4 regions of the Micromonospora sp. TSRI0369 genome follow, and region 3 is predicted to be linked to each of the others. Evidence: riboswitches for the same ligand, from Rfam matches in the RefSeq annotation. Region 3 holds a riboswitch; each other region holds the start of a gene.

Evidence for each region. A riboswitch is a leader RNA that binds a small molecule or an ion and turns the genes downstream of it on or off. The one in region 3 is predicted to bind cobalamin.
Region 1: it holds a riboswitch for cobalamin, as region 3 does, so the genes downstream of both, AMK25_RS11235 (acyl-CoA thioesterase) here and AMK25_RS06075 (ABC transporter substrate-binding protein) in region 3, are expected to answer to the same signal.
Region 2: it holds a riboswitch for cobalamin, as region 3 does, so the genes downstream of both, AMK25_RS11220 (ribonucleoside-diphosphate reductase subunit alpha) here and AMK25_RS06075 (ABC transporter substrate-binding protein) in region 3, are expected to answer to the same signal.
Region 4: it holds a riboswitch for cobalamin, as region 3 does, so the genes downstream of both, metE (5-methyltetrahydropteroyltriglutamate--homocysteine S-methyltransferase) here and AMK25_RS06075 (ABC transporter substrate-binding protein) in region 3, are expected to answer to the same signal.

The regions. Positions count from the first base shown of each region.
Region 1 covers NZ_LIVU01000003.1:540,052-544,889, reverse strand. The annotation lists gene AMK25_RS11255 (Fur family transcriptional regulator) at 1-167, opposite strand, end outside; gene AMK25_RS11250 (copper chaperone PCu(A)C) at 383-955, shown strand; gene AMK25_RS11245 (Dyp-type peroxidase) at 982-2,184, shown strand; gene AMK25_RS11240 (copper resistance CopC family protein) at 2,218-2,856, shown strand; cobalamin riboswitch at 3,107-3,314, shown strand; gene AMK25_RS11235 (acyl-CoA thioesterase) at 3,445-3,957, shown strand; gene AMK25_RS11230 (LysE family translocator) at 3,961-4,446, shown strand; gene AMK25_RS11225 (PrsW family intramembrane metalloprotease) at 4,475-4,838, opposite strand, start outside.
Region 2 covers NZ_LIVU01000003.1:535,035-539,872, forward strand. The annotation lists gene AMK25_RS11210 (MFS transporter) at 1-671, shown strand, start outside; gene AMK25_RS11215 (ribonucleotide-diphosphate reductase subunit beta) at 693-1,721, opposite strand; gene AMK25_RS11220 (ribonucleoside-diphosphate reductase subunit alpha) at 1,712-4,108, opposite strand; cobalamin riboswitch at 4,224-4,434, opposite strand; gene AMK25_RS11225 (PrsW family intramembrane metalloprotease) at 4,554-4,838, shown strand, end outside.
Region 3 covers NZ_LIVU01000002.1:169,100-173,937, reverse strand. The annotation lists partial or broken gene AMK25_RS06085 (ABC transporter ATP-binding protein) at 1-468, opposite strand, end outside; gene AMK25_RS06080 (FecCD family ABC transporter permease) at 468-1,505, opposite strand; gene AMK25_RS06075 (ABC transporter substrate-binding protein) at 1,532-2,515, opposite strand; cobalamin riboswitch at 2,558-2,741, opposite strand; partial or broken gene AMK25_RS06070 (MFS transporter) at 3,330-3,569, shown strand; gene AMK25_RS06065 (N-acetylmuramoyl-L-alanine amidase) at 3,794-4,838, opposite strand, start outside.
Region 4 covers NZ_LIVU01000003.1:177,845-182,682, forward strand. The annotation lists gene AMK25_RS09730 (lysylphosphatidylglycerol synthase domain-containing protein) at 1-187, opposite strand, end outside; gene AMK25_RS09735 (DedA family protein) at 307-963, shown strand; gene AMK25_RS09740 (beta-1,3-glucanase family protein) at 1,188-2,780, shown strand; cobalamin riboswitch at 2,892-3,109, shown strand; gene metE (5-methyltetrahydropteroyltriglutamate--homocysteine S-methyltransferase) at 3,226-4,838, shown strand, end outside.

The sequences.
Region 1 (4,838 bases), on a different contig from region 3:
AGCTGCAACGTCCGGTAGACGGTTGTCAGGCCCACCTTCGCCTGCCGCTGCACGAGCATCTGGTGCAGCTGCTGCGCGCTGTGGAAGCCGTCCAGCTCCCGTAGCAGCGCCAGCACCTCGGCGCGCTGGCGGGTGTTGCGGGTCGCCCCGGTCGTCGCCTGGGTCACCGTCCGCCCTCCCTCGTCCGGGCGCCCTCTCCGGCCACGGCCGCGCCCGGCGCGCCACGTGACACCCGGAACCATTATGCCTTCCGCGCGCACCCCGGTCCCCGGCCGCCGTGATCCCGGACGGCGTGTGACACGACCGACTCCCCCGGCCGGAACTATCCGCCGTACCGCCCCGACCAACGGTACGAACACCGGATCTTCGAGGGGACGACGTCATGCCCAGCACCACCAGCCGCCGGTTCCTGCGCCCGGCGGCCCTGATCGGCGCCGCCGTGCTGGCCGCGTCCGTCGCCGCCTGCGGCTCCGCCGACGCCACGCCCACGGCCACGCCCACTGCCACGCCGTCGGCGTCGGCGCCTGCCCCGGCGAGCGCGGCGGCGGGCGTGCTCACGATCCGCGACCCGTGGGTGAAGGCCGCCGACAAGGGCATGACCGCCGCCTTCGGCACGCTCGTCAACGACAGCGACACCGACGTCACTATCACCGGCGTGAGCACCGACGTCTCCCGGGCCGAGCTGCACGAGATGGCGATGAAGAACGGGAAGATGGTCATGCAGGCCAAGCAGGGCGGCGTCGTGGTCAAGGCCCGCTCCCAGGCCGCTCTGGAGCCCGGCGGCGACCACCTCATGCTGATGGACCTGACCCGGCCCGTGCGCCCCGGTGACCAGCTCGACATCACGCTCACCTTCGCCGACGGCCGCACCCAGACGTTCACCGCCGTGGCGAAGCCGTTCACCGGCGCCCAGGAGTCGTACGCGCCCGGACACGGCGCCACTGAAGCGTCATGACCGAGACCACCGCACCCGCCCGCCGGATGAGCCGGCGTGGCCTGCTCACCGGCGGCGCGGTCGCCGCCGGGGGCGCACTGGCCGGCGCCGGCGCGCTCGCCGCCGCCCGTTCCGGCGATCCCGGGGTACGCGCAGCCGAACCCGCTCCGGTGGCCCACGTCGGCAGCGCTGTCGAGCCGTTCCACGGCGCGCGCCAGTCGGGTGTCACCACCGAGCCGCAGGCACACGCCGCGTTCGTCGCGTTCACGCTGCGCCCGGGCACCGACCGGGCCGCGCTCGGCCGGATGCTGCGGCTGCTCTCCGACGACGCCGCCCGCCTCACCCAGGGCCGCCCGGCGCTCGCCGACACCGAACCGGAACTGGGCCTGCTCCCGGCCCGGCTGACGGTCACGTTCGGCTTCGGTCCCGGGCTCTACACCGCCGCCGGGCTCGACGACCGGCGGCCCGCGTCGGTGGCGGACCTGCCGGCGTTCCGCATCGACCGGTTGCAGCCGCGCTGGTCCGGCGGGGACCTGCTGCTGCAGATCTGCGCCGACGACCCGCTCACCGTCGCCCACGCCCAGCGGGTCCTGACCAAGGACAGCCGCCCGTTCGCCACCGTCCGCTGGGTGCAGCAGGGCTTCCGCCGGGCCGCCGGCGCCGAACCGGGGCGCACCCAGCGCAACCTGTTCGGCCAGCTCGACGGCACCGCCAACCCGAAGCCCGGCGCACCGGCCGACACCGCCGTCTGGGTGAGCGACGGACCGGACTGGCTGCGCGACTCCACCGCCCTGGTGGTACGCCGGATCAGCATGAACCTGGAGACCTGGGACCTGCTCGGCCGCGCCGACCGGGAACTCGCGGTGGGGCGGCGCCTCGACACCGGCGCGCCTCTCACCGGCCAGGCGGAGCACGACGAGCCGGACTTCGCCGCGCTCGGGCCGGACGGGCTCACCGTGATCCCCGACTTCTCGCACCTGACCCGGGCACGCGTCACCGACGACCGGCAGAAGATCCTGCGCCGGCCCTACAACTACGACGGCGCGCCGACCGCCGAGGGACACGCGGACAGCGGGCTCGTCTTCGCCGCGTACCAGGCCGACATCGCCCGGCAGTTCCTGCCCATCCAGCGGCGGCTGGCCGAACAGGACCTGCTCAACGAGTGGACCACCCCGATCGGCTCCGCCGCGTTCGCCGTACCGCCCGGCTGCCCCGAGGGCGGCTGGATCGGCCAGCAGTTGCTCGGCTGACCACGACGCTGACCACGACCAGGAAGGCGCGCCATGCGTACCCGTACCGTCCCCGCACTCCTCGCCGCGCTGTTCACCGCGGCGCTGCTGCTGGTCCCGGCCACGCCCGCCGCGGCGCACAACTCGCTGCAGGAGGCCACACCGGCGCGCGACGCCCGGCTCACCACCGCGCCCACGCAGGTGACGCTGCGGTTCATGCAACGGCTGAACCCGGCCTTCACCACCATCACGCTGCGCGACGCCGCCGAGCGTCCGGTGCCCGCCAGCGCGCCCGCCGTGGACGGCGCCACCGGCACGGTGACGATCGAGGAGCCGCTGGGCAACGGCACCTACACGGTCGCCTACCGGGTGGTCTCCCGCGACGGCCACCCGGTCCAGGGCTCGTACCGCTTCACTGTCGCCGACCCGGCCGCTCCCCCGGCGGCCGTCCCGTCACCGACCGCAGACGCTTCGGCGGGCACATCCGCTCCGGCTGGCACGTCGGCAGGCGCTTCGGCGGGCGCTCCGGCAGGCGCTTCGGCAGGTGCGGACGCCTCTCCGGCGAGCGCCGACGCCTCGACGGGCGCCGACGACGGCGGTCTGCCGGTGGGACTCCTGGTCGGCGGAGCGGCCGCCGCGGTGGCAGCAGCCGCCGTGGTCGCACTGTTGCTGCGCCGTCGCCGCCCTTCCTGACGCATCACCCGCCGACGCGGGCTGACCCGTCACCCGCTTACGCTGGTCCGCCCGGAGATCTTGGTACGAAACGGCCCCCATAGGGGCGCATTCCTTCCAAGATCTCGGGCCTTCCTGACAGGCGAGAGAGCCGTCCTGCTATGCGGACTGCGCCTGCGGGCCGGCAACGGGTGCGCCGGAGTGGGACGGGCGGGGGCACTGCGGGGCAGGGCGGAACGCGGGTCCCGGCGAGGGCGGGTCGGGGCTGGGTTAGGCTGCCGGCAGCGCTGGTTCACCCGGTCGGCGACGGCCGGGTGTCGTAAGAGGGAACCCGGTGGAAGTCCGGGACTGCCCCGCAGCGGTGAGTGGGAACGACCGCCGTCAACAGCACTGGGCCACCGGCCTGGGAAGCGACGGCCAGTAGGCGACCTCGTGTCAGGCCCGCGAGTCCGAAGACCTGCCCGCGTCGCGCGTACCACCGGTGCGCGCTGCCGTCGACCTCGCGGGTGGGTCGGGCGGGTGACACGCCGGGCGGGAGCCGTCGGCGTGCCTCGACGTGCACACCCCGTCCGGTCGGCGGTCCGCTTCTGCGTAGGACGGAACCGCACGATGACCGATGCCATCACCCTCACCGGCCGACCACCGTCGGCCTCGCACCTGACCCTGTCGCAGATCATGGACCAGCACCACACCAACCTCATGGGTACGGTGCACGGCGGCCGGATCCTCAACCTGATCGACTCGGTCGCCGGGGTGGTCGCCGCCCGCCACTCCGACGGACCGGCCGTCACCGCCGCGATCGACGAGACGGCCTTCCTGCGCGCGGTACGCGTCGGCGACGTGGTCCACGTGGACGCCCGGATCACCTGGGCCGGCCGCAGCTCGATGGAGGTGGCCGTGAAGGTCAGCGCGGACCGCTGGGACCGTGCGGTGCCACCGGTGGACGTGGCGACAGCGCACCTGGTGATGGTGGCGGTGGACGACGAGGGCCAGCCCCGGCCGGTGCCGCCGCTGCTGCCCGGCACCGACGGCGACCGGCGGCGCTACCGGGAGGCGCAGATCCGGCGCGAACACCGGCTGGCGCTGCGCCGGGCGCTGCTCGACGGCGTCGAGGAGGGCTGAGGCGTGCTCGGACTGTCGGCCACCACGCTCGCGGGTTACCTGGCCGCGATCGTGGTGCTCATGCTCACCCCCGGGCCGGACATGATGTTCGTGCTCGCCAACGCCACCAGGTACGGCGCGCGGGCCGGGGCGGTGGCGGCGCTCGGGGTCGCCGCCGGGGAGGCGGTGCACGTCGCCGCCGTGGTGGCCGGGCTCGCCACGGTGATCGCCGCGTCCCCGGTGCTGTTCACCGCGATCCGGTGGGCCGGGGCGGCGTACCTGATCGTGCTCGGGGTGCGGGCGCTGCGCGGCAGGGGCCGTACCGGTCCGGCGGGCGGTGGGCCGGACGGCGGCGCCGGGCGGGCGTTCCGGCGCGGGCTGCTCACGAACCTGCTCAGCCCGAAGATGATCCTGTTCAGCGTGGCGTTCCTGCCGCAGTTCGTCCGGCCCGACGCGGGCCCGGTCGCGGCACAATTGTTGCTGCTCGGCGGGACGGGTCAGGCCGCTTGATCGACTTCAGCACGCTGGGGTGGCGGCATCAGGAGGGCTCCGACCCCGCCACCTCGGCGAGCTGGTGAGGATCATGCTCCGGCGCCCGGGGCGGGGCGGCCGGCCGCTCGCGGTCCAGGTGCAGGCGCAGCAGCACCCAGCCCAGCGACACGCCGCCGATGAACAGGTACGCGGGCTGCGTGCCGAACGTGTCCCAGCAGGTGTGCAGCGTGACGGCGGCGGCAAAGGTGAGCAGGAACGCCGCCAGCTTCCGGCCGCCGGGCGCGGCGGCGAAGGTGAACAACGCGGCGGCGGTCAGCCCGGTCCAGGCCAGGTGCGCGGCGGGCGCGGTGAGACCGCGTACCAGCAGCGTCCGCTCGACCGCGCCGAGGCTGCCCTGCGACCCGACGAAC
Region 2 (4,838 bases), on a different contig from region 3:
GCGCGCTGCTGGTCGGCACGCACCGCTGGCTGCCCGACACGCCCCGCCAGGAGACGAAGGACGGCGAGGCGCGGCGCCGGCTGCGTGACCGGTTCACCCCGCAACTGCTGCTGCTAGCGGTGATCGCCTTCCTCGCCTCGTTCATCGAGATGGCCGGCGCCCAGTGGAGCGCGCTGTACGCGACCGAGGTGGCCGGCGCCACGGCGGTGCTCGCCGCGGCCACGTACACCTGTCTCTCGCTGGCTGCGACCGTCGCCCGGCTGTTCGGCGACCGGCTGGCCGGCCGGGTCGGGCGGATCCGCTTCGTCCGGCTGTCCGCGCTCGTCGCGACCGTCGGCGTGGCGCTGCCGGTGGCGTACCCCCATCCGGCGGCGGTGATGGCCGGTTTCGGACTGCTCGGGTTCGGCCTGGCGTGCGTGACCCCGACGGTGCTCGGCTTCGCCGGTGAGCAGCCGGGCCTCACGTCCGGCGAGGGCGTCTCCGTGGTGGCGATGGGCCAGTGGCCGGGCGCGCTGCTCGCGGCGCCGGTGATCGGTCTGCTCGCCGGCGCGCTGGACCTGCGTACCGCGTTCGTGGTGGTGGCCGTGCTGGCGCTCGCCGTCGTGGCGTTGATCGGGCGGGTCCGGGCGGCGGCGCTGCCCGGCGAGAGCCCGGCCCCGCCCCGGCCGTGACGGCCGGGGCGGGGGCGACGGTCAGAAGTCGTCGTCGAACGTGACGCTGCCGGTCACCCCGACCTGGTACGCCGACACCCGCCGCTCGAAGAAGTTCGACAGCTCCTGCACGTCCTGCAACTCCATGAACGCGAACGGGTTGCCGCTGCCGTACATCGGGGCGATGCCGAGCACGGCGAGGCGGCGGTCGGCCACGTGCTGGAGATACTCGCGCATGTCCGCCAGCGACATCCCCGGCACGCCCTGGCCCAGCAGGTCCTCGGCGAAGCTCACCTCGCACTCCACCGCCTCGGCCAGCATCTCCTTCACCTGCCGCTCCATCTCGGCGTCGAACAGGTCCGGCTCCTCGGCCCGTACGGTCTCCACCACGTCGAACGCGAACGCCATGTGCATCGACTCGTCCCGGAACACCCAGTTGGTGCCGGAGGCCAGCCCGTTGAGCAGGCCCCGGGAGCGCAGGAAGTAGACGTAGGCGAACGCGCCGTAGAAGAACAGGCCCTCGATGCAGGCGGCGAAGCAGATCAGGTTGAGCAGGAACGCCCGCCGGTCGTCGCGGGTCCGGAGTTCCCGCAGCTCGAAGATCGAGTCGATCCACCGGAAGCAGAACTCCGCCTTGCGGGCGATCGACGGGATGTTCTCCACCGCCGCGAACGCGGCGAACCGCTCCTTCTCGTCCGGCACGTACGTGTCCAGCAGGTTCAGGTAGAACTGGACGTGCACCGCCTCCTCGAACAGCTGCCGGGACAGGTAGAGCCGGCCCTCCGGGGAGTTGACGTGCTGGTAGAGGTTGAGCACCAGGTTGTTGGCCACGATCGTGTCGCCGGTGGCGAAGAACGCCACGAGCCGCGACACCAGATGCCGTTCGGCCGCCGACAGCTTCGCCAGGTCGGCCAGGTCCGAGTGCAGGTCCACCTCCTCCACCGTCCAGGTGTTCTTGATCGCGTCCTTGAACCGGTCGAAGAAGCGCGGGTAGCGCATCGGCCGCAGGGTCAGGTCCATGCCGGGGTCGAGCAGCATGTGCCGGGTCGGCGCGGTGGTGGTCACTGGCATGCCTCGCAGCTCTCGGGGTTCTCCAGGGAACAGGCCAGCGCCTCGTCGTCACTCACGGCGGAAACCACGCCGGAGACCGGGGCGAGCACCGGCGCGACGGTGGCCTGCTGGATGCGGGTGGCGGGACGGGATCGCAGGTAGTACGTGGTCTTCAGCCCGGCCTTCCAGGCGTACAGGTACATCGAGGAGAGCTTGCCGATGGTCGGCGCGCTCAGGAACAGGTTCAGCGACTGGGACTGGTCGACGAACGGCGCCCGCGCGGCGGCCAGGTCGATCAGCGCCCGCTGCGGCAGCTCCCAGGCGGTGCGGAACAGCTCCCGCACCGGCGCGGGCAGCTCGGTGATGTCCTGCACCGAGCCCTCGGCCCGCTTGATCCGGTCGCGGACCTGCGGCGTCCACAGCCCGCGGGCCTTCAGCTCCCGCACCAGGTACGTGTTGACCTGGAGGAACTCCCCGGACATGGTCTCGCGCTTGAACAGGTTGGACACCTGCGGCTCGACACACTCGTAGCAGCCGGCGATGGAGGCGATGGTGGCGGTCGGCGCGATCGCCACCAGCAGCGAGTTGCGCAGCCCGTGCGCGGCGATCCGCTCCCGCAGCGCCGCCCACCGCCCGGCCTGCGCCGGCTCCGCGCCCCACAGGTCCGGGTGCAGGTCACCCTTGGCGGCCCGGGTTTGCGGGTACGCCGGATGCGGCCCGAACCGCTCGGCCAGCCCGGCGGAGGTCTCCAGCGCGGTCAGCAGGATCTCCTCCTGCACCCGGGTGGACAGCTCCTTCGCCTCGGCGGAGTCGAACGGCAGGCGCAGCGTGAAGAACGCGTCCTGCAGGCCCATCAGGCCGAGCCCGACCGGCCGCCAGCGCGGGTTGGACGCCGCCGCCTGCTCGGCCGGGTAGTAGTTGATGTCGATCACCCGATCGAGGAAGACCACTGCCGTGCGTACCGTGGCGCGCAGCCGCTCCCAGTCCACGCCGTCGGCGGTGACGTGCGCGCCGAGATTCACCGAGCCGAGGTTGCACACGGCGGTCTCGGCGTCGTCGTTGACCTCCAGGATCTCCGTGCACAGGTTGGACAGGTGGATGACGTTGCCCGGCTCACCGGTCTGGTTGGACAGCCGGTTCGCGGCGTCCTTGAACGTCATCCAGCCGTTGCCGGTCTGCGCCAGCGTGCGCATCATCCGCCCGTACAGGTCCCGGGCCCGTACCGTGCGCACCGCGTTCTTCTCGGCCGCCCGGTACGCGGCGTCGAACGCCTCCCCGTACAGGTCGGGCAGCTCCGGGGCGTCCGACGGGTCGACCAGCGACCACTCGCCGTCGGCCTCGACCCGGCGCATGAACTCGTCCGGGATCCAGTTGGCCAGGTTGAGGTTGTGCGTACGCCGCGACTCCTCGCCGGTGTTGTCCCGCAGCTCCAGGAACTCCTCCACGTCCGGGTGCCACGGCTCCAGGTAGACGCAGGCCGCGCCCTTGCGCCGGCCGCCCTGGTTGACCGCCGCCACCCCGGCGTCGAGCGTCTTGAGGAACGGCACGATGCCGTTGGAGCGCCCGTTGGTGCCCCGGATCAGCGCGCCCCGGCCGCGCACCCGCGACCAGGAGATGCCGATGCCGCCGGAGAACTTCGACAGCTTCGCCACCTGGTGGTAACGCTCGTAGATCGAGTCCAGCTCGTCGCGCGGCGAGTCGACCAGGAAGCACGACGACATCTGGGTGTGCCGGGTGCCGGAGTTGAACAGCGTGGGGGAGCTGGGCAGATAGGCCAGGCTGGACATCAGCCGGTAGAAGCCGACCGCCTCGCCCGGGGTGCGGGACAGCCCGCAGGCCACCCGCAGCAGCCAGTACTGCGGCGTCTCCACCACCAGCCGGGACTGCGGGTGCCGCAGCAGGTAGCGGTCCGCCACCGTCCGCAGCCCGAAGTACTCGAACCGGAGGTCACCGGCCGGGTCCACGGCGTCGTCGAGCTTGCGGGCGTGGCGCGAGACGAACGCGGCGGTCTCGTCGCCGATCAGGCCCAGCCCGTGCGCGTACGCGATCGACTGGCTGAAGCTCGCCACCTGCTGCCCGCGTACCTCCTTGTCCACGTACGCGGCCAGCAGCCGCGCCGCGAGCTTCGAGTACTGCGGCTCCTCGCCGATCAGCTCCGCCGCCGTCTGGATCGACAACCGGTCCAGCTCCGCGGTGCTCGCCCCGTCGTAGAGGCCGCTGATCGTCTTCGTGGCCACCCGCAGCGGGTCCACCTCGTCCAGGTCCGCGACCCAGCGCTCGACCGCCCGGACGATCTTGTTGACGTCCACCGGCTCGGTGTCGCCGTCCCGCTTGCGTACCCGCATCGCCAGCCGGCGGGGCTCGGACCCGCCGGCGGTGGACGGGGGATGTTCCTGCACGACAGTCATGACCTCTCCTCGCTGTCACCGTCTGGAGACGGCGGGAGACGCCAACGGGCGCGGCGCACGGCCGGCCCGGCTGCTGGCGTCGGTCGTCCCGCGCGACCTCCGACCGCCGTACGCGGAGGCGCACGGCGCGCTGGCAGGTCTTCGGACTCGCGGGCACGACACGAGGTCGCCTACTGGCCGTCGCTTCCCAGGCCGGTGGCCCAGTGCTGTTGACGGCGGTCGTTCCCACTCACCGCTGCGGGGCAGTCCCGGATTCCCACCGGGTTCCCTCTTGCCTCGGCCCTGCCCGGGAGGGCTCGGCCGAACCAGCTGCGGCACCACCATATATGGCGGTGGGCGATGTCTGGCAACACCAGATGTCGTGTCGGCGTGTCGGATGAATCTCACCGTCCACAGTGCCTACCCCCGATGCCGTCGCTCCCCGCCGGGCGCGATACTGGGCGCTATGGGGAATACCGGACGCCGCTGGGCGTGGGTGGCGGTCCTGCTCGTCGGCGTCGGGCTTCACCTGCTGGTGCTGGAGACGCTGGCCGGCACCGGGACCGTCACGTTCGTGCCGACGCTCATCGTGCTCGGCGCGTCAGTCGCCCCGGCCACGTTCCTGGCCTTCACCCAGGGGCGGCCCGGCCACCGCCGGGTGCCGGGCCCGGTCGTCGGCGTCGCCGCGTTCCTCGGTGGAGTGATCGGCGTCGTCGCCGCCGGCTGGCTGGAGTACGGCACGCTGCACCGG
Region 3 (4,838 bases):
CGGCTCCTGGGCCAGCGCGCGGGCGAGCTGGACGCGCTGGCGTTCCCCACCGGACAGGGTCTGCCACTTACGGTCGGCGAACCCGGCCAGGTCGACCCGGCCCAGTGCCTCGACCGCGGCGGCATGGTCGCTGCCGGTGTCGGACCAGCGGGTCCGGCGGTGCGGGATGCGGCCGAGCAGGACCACGTCGCGGACGGTCAGGTCGAGGTCGGTCTCGGCGTGCTGGGCCAGCAACGCGATGCGCCGGGCCAGGGCAAGGCGCCGCAGCCGAGTCACGTCGTCGCCTGCGAGTGTGATGTTGCCGGTATCCGGGCGCACCAGGGCGGCGACGGCCCGCAGCAGGGTGGTCTTGCCGGAGCCGTTCGGGCCGAGCAGCCCGACCAGGCTGCCCGCCGGGACGGTGCCGGTGACGTGGTCGAGGATGCGGGCGGCGGGCACCGCCCACGAGACGTCGGAGATCTGAAGCATCAGCCGCGTACCTCCCGGCGGCGCAGGATCAGGAAGAACGCCGGCACCCCGACCAGTGCCGTCAGCACCCCGACCGGCAGCTCACGCGGTTCGAAGACGGTGCGGGCGGCGGTGTCGACCCAGGTCAGGAAGATGGCGCCGGCGAGCACGGCGACCGGTAGCAGCCGCCGGTGGTCCGGTCCGGTGATCAGGCGGGCGGCGTGCGGGAGGATCAGCCCGGCGAACCCGATCGCGCCGCTGACCGCGACCAGCACGGCGGTCAGCAGGGCGGTGCCGACCAGCAGCAGCCACCGCAGCCGGTTCACCTCGACGCCGAGGCTCGCGGCGGCCTCCTCACCGAAGGCGAAGGCGTTGAGGGTACGGGCGTGCCAGCCGACCACCGCCAGCACCACGACCAGCACCGGTACCGCCCAGCCCAGGGCCGTCCAGTCGGCGCGGGCCATTGACCCGGACAGCCAGAACGTGATGCTCTGCGTGGCGTGCGGGTCGGCCACCCAGATGATCACGAAAGAGGTCAGTGCCGCGCACAGTTGTCCCACCGCGACCCCGGTCAGCACCACGCGCGTCGGCGACAATGCCCCGAACCTCCCGGCCAGGCCCACGACCAGCAGGAACGCGACAAGGGCGCCGAGGAAGGCGCCGCCGGTCAGCGCGGCTACGCCACTACCGATGCCGGCCACGACCACCAGGACCGCGCCCAGCGACGCCCCTGAGGAGACCCCGAGCAGGTACGGGTCCGCCAGGGGATTGCGGGTGACGGTCTGCATGACCGCACCGGCCGCGGCCAGGCCCGCCCCCACCGTGGCGGCGCCGAGAACCCGGGGCAAACGTAGGTCCCAGACGATGTGGTCGCGCAGCAGCGGCACGTCCGAGTTCGCGAGTCCCAGGTGGCCGGCGACGACCGTCCACACCGTCCCGACAGTCAGGTCGGCCGGGCCGATGGTGACCGCGACGGCCACCGACAGCACCAGACCGGCGACCAGAGCCAGCACGAGCGCGGCCAGGCCGACCGCCCGCACCGGGCGGTGGGTGCGCACCGGGGCGGGCCGGGTGGTGACGGCGGTCAGCTCGGGACCCCGGACGGCAGCGCGGCGATGCCCTGGGCGAGGGCTTCGACGCCGAGGACGTTGCGGACACCGGCCGTGGTTGACGAGAACGGGATCACCACGTACCACTGCTGTTTGACCGCGGGCAGGTCCTTGAGGGTGCGGTGCCCGGCGAGGAAGGTCTTCTTCTGCGCGGCGGGATCCCAGCTCGCGTCGACGAGCACGATGACCTCGGGGTTGCGGTCGGTGACGGTCTCCCAGCTTGTGTCGCCCCAGCTGCCGGTGAGGTCGGCGAAGGCGTTGGTGACCCCGGCCGCCGACATGATCATGTTGGGGGCGCCGCAGCAGGCGCCGACGCTCGGGGCGTCGCTGCCGCCGTCCCACCACATGACCTTCACGTTGCGGGCGGTGCCTGCGGCCGTGGCGATGCGGCCCTCGTGGTCGGCGATCAGCTTCTCGCCGCGGTCGCTCACCCCGAAGATCGCCGCGAGCTCGCGGATCTCGGTGAACACGTCGCCGATGGCGAGCTTCGCCTGCCGGGTCTGCGCCGGGCACCCGGCAGGGGAGATGTAGGTGCCGACGCCGAGTTTCTGCCAGTCGGCGCGGTCACCGACCCCCTCGTCACCGAACGCGCTGTTGTACGACGCGTACACGAAATCGGGTTCAGCCTCGAGCAGCTTCTCCTTGGTCGGGTACTCCTTGGCCAGCACCGGGATCTTCGCGTAGGCGTCCGCGTAGGCGGGCAGGATCGCGTCGTCGAGGTAGGCCGTGCCGATCATCCGATCTTGCAGGCCCAGGGCCAGCATGATCTCCGTGGCGGCCTGGTTCATGGTGACGACCCGCATCGGTGGCGCCGCGATGGTCACCGGGGTGCCGCAGTTGGTCACCGCGACCGGTCCAGCGGACACCGCCGGTGGTGCGGCAGCAGGCTTGGCATCGGCGCCGCAGCCGGTGAGCAGCACAGTGGACAGCAACAACGGCGCGGCAACGCGCCAGGGCATGGGGAACCGCACAGCGGGACCGCCTTCCAACACCTCGTGGACGGGGACGAACGTGCCGTGGCCGGTCTCCTGGCTGACGGGACAAGCAACCGCCGGCCGGCCTTCCCAGGCATCTCTGCCCAGTGACCTCGCGAAACGACGAGGGCCGACGGTCTCCCGATCACAGTGGCGAGGGCCGCGCCGGCATCACACCGGCTTCCCGAACACCACGGCGTCCCCACCATAACGGCCCGCGCTCGCCGCGGATCCGGTCCGGGCACCCGCTGTGGGAAATCCGACGCGCCGGACCGGCCTCGGCGTGGCTGTCGGCCCGCAACCCATCCGGCTCCTTTCTCGTGCGCGGTGGCTGGGCGAGGGCACGTGATCGACAGTGAGCGCCGTGGCTGAGGCTGAGCAGCAATACGTGAGCGCAGGTGCGAGGCCACGTCCGCCGGCGACCGGCTCCTCGGTCGTGGGCATGAGGCCGGCGATGCAGACGTCGAAGAGCTCGACGAGCGAGCACGGTACTTCGCGATCTGGATCGCCATCCGACCTGCGTTGCCGACGGCGCCGAGGACAAGGACGCGCTGGCCCGCGGTGAAGTTGATGCGGCGCGTCAGCGCGATCCAGGATGACATCGCCCGGGTTCATGGCGGTGGCGATCCGCACCGGGTCCACGCCGTCGGGTAGAACCACGCTGCGCGAGGGTCGATCAGGGTGCGTTCGGCGAAGGTTCCAAGGGGCGTATCGTGCAGGACCACGCAGCGGACGTTGCCCTTCTCGTCGCGTACCACGCCGTCCACGCCGGGGACGAGCGGGAAGATGTTGTTGCTGGTCCCCGGCGATCGGCATCTGGGCGGCGACCAGTGCGCTGGGCTTCGCCGCCGGGCCACCAATCGGCGGACTCGTCCTGGCTCACCTGCCCTGGGGTGCAATCTTCCTGGTGAACGTCCCGATCGTGGTGATCTGCCTGCTCGCCGGCCGGCTACTGGTCCCGGAATCGCGGGACCCGGCCGGTGGACGCCTCGACCTGGGCGGGGCGACGCTGTCCACCGCCGGCCTGACCGCGATCGTCTCCCCGGGTTCCGCCCACGTCCCCGCCGGTCAGGTGGCCAGGCGCAGGTGACGCCGCTGCCGCAGCCGCACCGCGACAGCCCGCCACGACCAGCAACGTGAGCGCGGCAGCGAAGGCCAGCCCGTCGGTCAGGCCTGCCTCCAGCTCGCGCAACGTGGTGGAGCGGTAGGTGGACGGCGAGCGACGCCGGTCCCGATCCGGGCCGGCGTCGCTCGCCGTCGGGCTCAGAGTGTGGTTTCGCTGGTGAGGCCGAAGTAGTCGTGCCATTTGGTGCTGGGGGCGAAGGTGGTGCCGGTGGAGAGTGCGACGTAGATGTCGTTTGTGGTGCTTTTGGTGAAGACGATGAGGTCGTCTTTGCCGTCGCCGTTGGTGTCGGCGAGGTAGGGGAACTCGCCGGTTAGGCAGAAGAAGTCGTGCCACTTGATCGTGGTTCCGGCGAAGGTGGTGCCGGTGGAGGTGGCGGCGTAGACGTCGGCGTCGGTGTTGCAGGTGAAGGTGACGATGTCATCCTTGCCGTCGCCGTTGATGTCGCCCACCCGGGGCTGCTCGGCGCCGACGGCGAACAGGTCGTGCCATTTCTGCGGTGCCCCGAAGCCGTTGCCGGTGGACAGGGCGACGATGACGTCGGCGGCGGTGGCGGGGCCTTGGGTGAAGGTGATGAGGTCGTCGCGGCCGTCGCCGTTGACGTCGCCGAGGGCGGGGAACTCCCCGGCGATGGAGAAGTAGTCGTGCCATTTCACGGCGGTGCCGGTGAAGGAGGTGCCGGTGGACAGGGCGACGTAGACGTCGGCGTCGGTGTCGTGGGTGAAGGTGATGATGTCGTCGCGGCCGTCGCCGTTGACGTCGCCGACGGCGGGGACTTCGGTGCCGGGGGCGAACCAGTCGTGCCATTTCGCGGATGCGGCGAAGGATGTGCCGGTGGACAGGGCGACGTGGACGTCGGCGGTGGTGCCGTGGGTGAACACGATGGCGTCGTCGCGTCCGTCGCCGTTGACGTCGCCGGTCAGGGGGGTCTCTCCGGGCAGGGCGAACCAGTCGTGCCACTTCACCGACGTGCCCGCGAACGACGAACCCGTCGACGTGGCCACATACGCGTCGGCCAGCGCACCGTGGGTGAACGCGACCACGTCGTCCCGGCCGTCACCGGTGAAATCCGTCGGCGAACCACCGAAATAGCGGGCGGTCGGGCCCCCGCCACCCTGGTTCACCAGCGAGAGGTAGTAGTTCCAGTTCCAGTTCGGTCCCGGGTCGGTGTGGTCGTTACCCGGG
Region 4 (4,838 bases), on a different contig from region 3:
GCTGCATGACCACGACCAGGACCGGGGTCAGCCCGGCGGGAAGGTGGTTGAGCAGGGTGAACAGGTCCTGCTCCCAGCGCGGCACCCGCTGGCTGCGTACGGCCGCGCTGAGCGCCGCCAGAAGGCACGCCGAGACGGTCAGGCTGACCAGCAACGCCGGGGACGGGCGATGCGTACGCGCTCCCACCGGTCCTCGGCCGCCCCTCGTCCGGCACCGTCCCTGCCGTCGACCCGAACCCTACGGTTCGCCCGCCCGCGGGAGGCACTTCTCTCTCACCGGCCACCCTCCGGGGCGACAATCATCGGGTGGACAGGGTCGTGGCGGTGCTCGTGGGGCTGCCGCCGCTGCTCGTCCTGACCCTGGTGTTCGTCCTGCCGGCCCTGGAGTCCTCGACGCTGCTCGGGCTGGTCGTACCGGGTGAGACAGCGATCCTGATCGGTGGATTGGTGGCCCACGGTGGCGCGCTGCCGCTGTGGGCGGTGGTGGCCGCCGGGGCGGCCGGGGCCTGCCTCGGTGACCAGGCCGGGTACGCCCTCGGCCGCCGGTACGGCGCGGGTGTGCTCGCCCGCGCCCCGCGAGTGCTGCGCCGGCGCCTCGACATCGCGCGGGCCCGCCGCCTGGTCGCCCGTCGCGGGGCGTGGGCGGTGCTCATCGGACGCTGGGTGGCGGTGCTGCGGGCCGTGGTTCCCATGATCGCCGGCGCCGGTGGGATGCGGTGGCCGGTGTTCCTGCGGGCTAACCTGGCCGGCGGGCTGGTGTGGGCGACGGCCGTGGCGCTGCTGGGCTACCTGGGCGCCGCCTCCTACCGCTATCTGGAACGGGAACTGGGCATCGGGGAGTGGGCGCTGCTGGCCCTGATCGGCGTCGGCGTGGCGCTGCGGGCGTGGCAGAGGGCACGGCGCGAACCGGCTGACGGTGAGCGGGGAGGCCAATCACCCGCGCGCGGTGGGGCGGATCGGTAGCGTCGCCGAGGGGGTGGCCGGCGACCGCGGACGCAGTGGAGCGCGGGCCCAACCGGGTCGACGCGGGCGCCAGGCGGGGCTGGCGGCTCCTGCTGTCGCAGGACGGCGACGGCGGACCGTGACGGTCTCGCATCCATCGGTGACCACCTATTGACAAACAATATTAACAATTGGACTCTGCTGAGAGAGCGCTCTCCCGTCCCTGTCTCCAGCGAGGTGTCGCCATGCGTCTTCGAAGAAAGCTGCTCGCCGCTGCGTCCGCACTGCTCGCCGGGCTCGCGGTCACCGTCGTCGCCACGCCCGCCCACGCGGTCGGACCGGCGTTGCTGCCCGTCACCGTCACCAACACCACCGGTCGCAGCGACCCGGTCTACCTCTATGTCATCGGCGTCCAGCTGTCCTCCGGCCGGCTCGGCTACGTCACCTCCGGCGGCACCTTCGTGCCGTGGAGCGGCGGGCAGATCCCGCCGTCGCCCGCGCCGGACGTCTCCATACCGGGCCCCGGCAACGGTGGCAGCACCACGATCCAGTTTCCCCGGGGCTTCTCCGGTCGGGCCTACTTCGCCCTCGGGCAGAAGCTGAAGTTCTTCCTCACCCCGGACGGGCTGGTGCAGCCCGCGCCCTGGGCGGCCGGTGACGCGAACCGCGACATCCTCTTCGACTGGAGTGAGTTCACCTACAACGACTCCGGGCTGTGGCTCAACAGCTCCCAGGTCGACATGTTCGCGATCCCGCACGCGGTCACCGTGACCGGCGTCAACGGCGTCACCAAGCGCACCGGCGACGTGGTGGCCAACGGACGCAACGCGGTCATCGACGGCATCCGGGCGCAGCCGGGCTGGGCCAACACCGTCCACACCCGCTCCGACGGGACCGTGCTGCGCGTCCTGGCTCCGGGGAAGGCAGCCGGGGCCGGCCTGCTGAGCACCACCTACCTGGACTCGTACATCGCCTCCGCGTGGAACGCGTACACCACGAAGACCTTGACCGTGACGCCCTTCGCCGACCAGCCGGCCATCCGGTACTACGGCCGCACCTCGGGCAACACCATGACCTTCACCAACGGCAGCGGCCAGGTGGTCGCCTCCTTCAACCGGCCCTCCTCGGCCAGCGTCTGGGGCTGCGACGGCGACCTGCCCGCGCCGAACGACCAGGTGGTCGGCCCGATCTCGCGCACGCTCTGCGCCGCCCTCAACCGAGGCACGCTCGGCACCATCGACACCCAGCCCAGCACGAACGCCGCCGACTTCTACCGCAGCAACCCCACCAACCAGTACGCCCGCCTGATCCACGCCAACATGACCGACGGCCGGGCGTACGCGTTCGCCTTCGACGACGTCGGCGGATTCGAGTCACTGGTGCACGACGGCGACCCCCGTTCGGCCGGACTGCTCCTCAGCCCGTTCACCGGCGGTGGGGGCGGCAACCCGACCACCGGGGTGCCCGTGGTCAGCAACTGGAACAACAAGTGCGTCGACGTGCCGAGCTCCAACTTCGTCGACCGCGTGCCGCTGCAGATGTGGAACTGCAACAACACCAACGCGCAGAAGTGGACGTTCAGCGGCACGGCGCTGAAGAGCCAGAATGACAAGTGCATGGACATCGACGCCGGGTCCACCGCCAACGGTGCGGTGGTGCAGCTCTACACCTGCAATGGCACCGGCGCTCAGCAGTTCACCCTGAACGCGGCCGGAGACCTGGTCAACCTTCAGGCCAACAAGTGCGTCGACATCAAGGACCGGAACGGCAACGACGGCGCGAGGCTCCAGCTCTGGGACTGCACGGGCGCGGCCAACCAGAAGTGGCGCAAGGGCTGACCGGCCCTGCGACGGGGGCGGGGGCCGACCGCGAGTCGCTCCCGCCACCCGCCGCGACGGCTCGCCGTCCCGCAGGACGGACGCGCCGACCACGCCGGCTCACCGCCCCATACGATGGACAACGGTGCTGGTTCGCCGTGCCCGTGAAGGGTGTGGCGTCGTAAGAGGGAACCCGGTGTGAGTCCGGGACTGCCCCGCAGCGGTGAGTGGGAACGACAGCCGTCATCGAAGCACTGGACCGTGAGGTCTGGGAAGCGACGGCCAGTAGGTGACCGGATGGACCGGTCGCGCCCGCGAGTCCGAAGACCTGCCCGCACCGCGCACACCGTCCGGTGTGCGCCGCCGACGGTCGCTCGGGACGGCCGGTGCGGAAGCCGGTACGCCGCCTGTACCCCTTCCCTCCCTGCCCCGATCGGCCTCGTGTGCTTCGAGGGAAGGGATCTCCATGAGTACCGCATTCGGTCAGAGCACCGTGCTGGGCTATCCGCGTATCGGGGGCAACCGGCAACTCAAGAAGGCCGTCGAGGCCTACTGGGCGGGCCGGATCGACGCCGAGGAGTTGGCGGCGACCTCTGCCGCGCTACGGGCGGAGGTCTGGCGGACGCTGCGCGACGCGCGCCTGGACGCGATCCCGTCCAACACGTTCTCCTACTACGACCAGGTGCTGGACACGGCCGTCGCCGTCGGCGCGATCCCGCACCGGTTCGCCCGTCTCGGCCTCGGCGATCTCGACACCTACTTCGCCATGGCCCGGGGCGTCGATGCCGAGCCGGCGCTCGAACTGACGAAGTGGTTCGACACCAACTACCACTATCTGGTTCCCGAGATCGGCTCCGACACCGCCTTCGCGGCGAATCCCGACAAGGCGCTGCGCGAGTACCGCGAGGCCCGCGAGCTGGGAATCGACAGCCGACCGGTGCTGGTCGGCCCGGCCACATTCCTGCTGCTGGCCAAGCCCACCGAGGCGCGCGGCGAACCGTTCGACCGGTTGACCGACCTGGTCGACGTGTACGCCGACATCCTGCGATCCCTCGCCGCGGCGGGCGTGCGATGGGTGCAACTGGACGAACCCGCCTACGTCGCCGACCGGAGCACCGCCGAGATCGACGCGCTGCGGGAGGCGTACACCCGGCTCGGCGCGGTGGAACAGCGGCCGGCGATCTTCGTCGCCACCTATTTCGGCGAGCTCGGTGACGCGCTGCCCGCCCTGCTCGACACGCCGGTCGAAGCGGTTGGTGTGGACCTGGTGGCCGGGCCCGGCAACCTGCGGCGGCTGGCCGGTGCGGGACCGCTGCGTGGCAAGACGATCGTGGCCGGCCTCGTCGACGGCCGCAACGTCTGGCGTACCGACCTGCGCGCCGCCGTGGCGGCTGGTGCCGCTGTCACCGCCCTCGCCGACCACGTCGCCGTGTCCACCTCGTGCTCGCTGCTGCACGTGCCGGTGGACCTGTCCGCCGAGACCGCTCTCGACCCGGCGCTGCGTCAGCGGCTCGCCTTTGCTCGGCAGAAGGTCGATGAGGTCGTTCGGCTCGGCCGCGCGCTGCGCAACGGCACCACGTCCCTGCCCGAGCCGCTGCCGCCCACCCCGGCCGCATGGCGCGACGACACCGTACGCGGCCGGCTCACCGCGTTGCGTGCCACGGATCGGCAGCGCGGCGCGTACCCGGAGCGAGCGGCGGCACAGCAGGCCCGGCTGAACCTGCCGCCCCTGCCGACCACGACCATCGGATCGTTCCCGCAGACCGACGAGCTGCGCCGCGCGCGTGCCGAGCATCGGGCCGGCCGCCTCGACGACACCGCCTACACCCGGCGCATGCGCGCCGAGGTCGAGCACGTCGTCCGGCTCCAGGAGCGGCTGGGCCTGGACGTGCTCGTGCACGGCGAGCCGGAACGAAACGACATGGTCCAGTACTTCGGCGAGCAGTTGGACGGGTTCGCCGCCACCGAACACGGCTGGGTTCAGTCCTACGGCTCCCGATGCGTGCGTCCGCCCATCATCTACGGCGACGTGGCACGCAGGGCGCCGATGACCGTCAACTGGTCCACCTACGCGCAGTC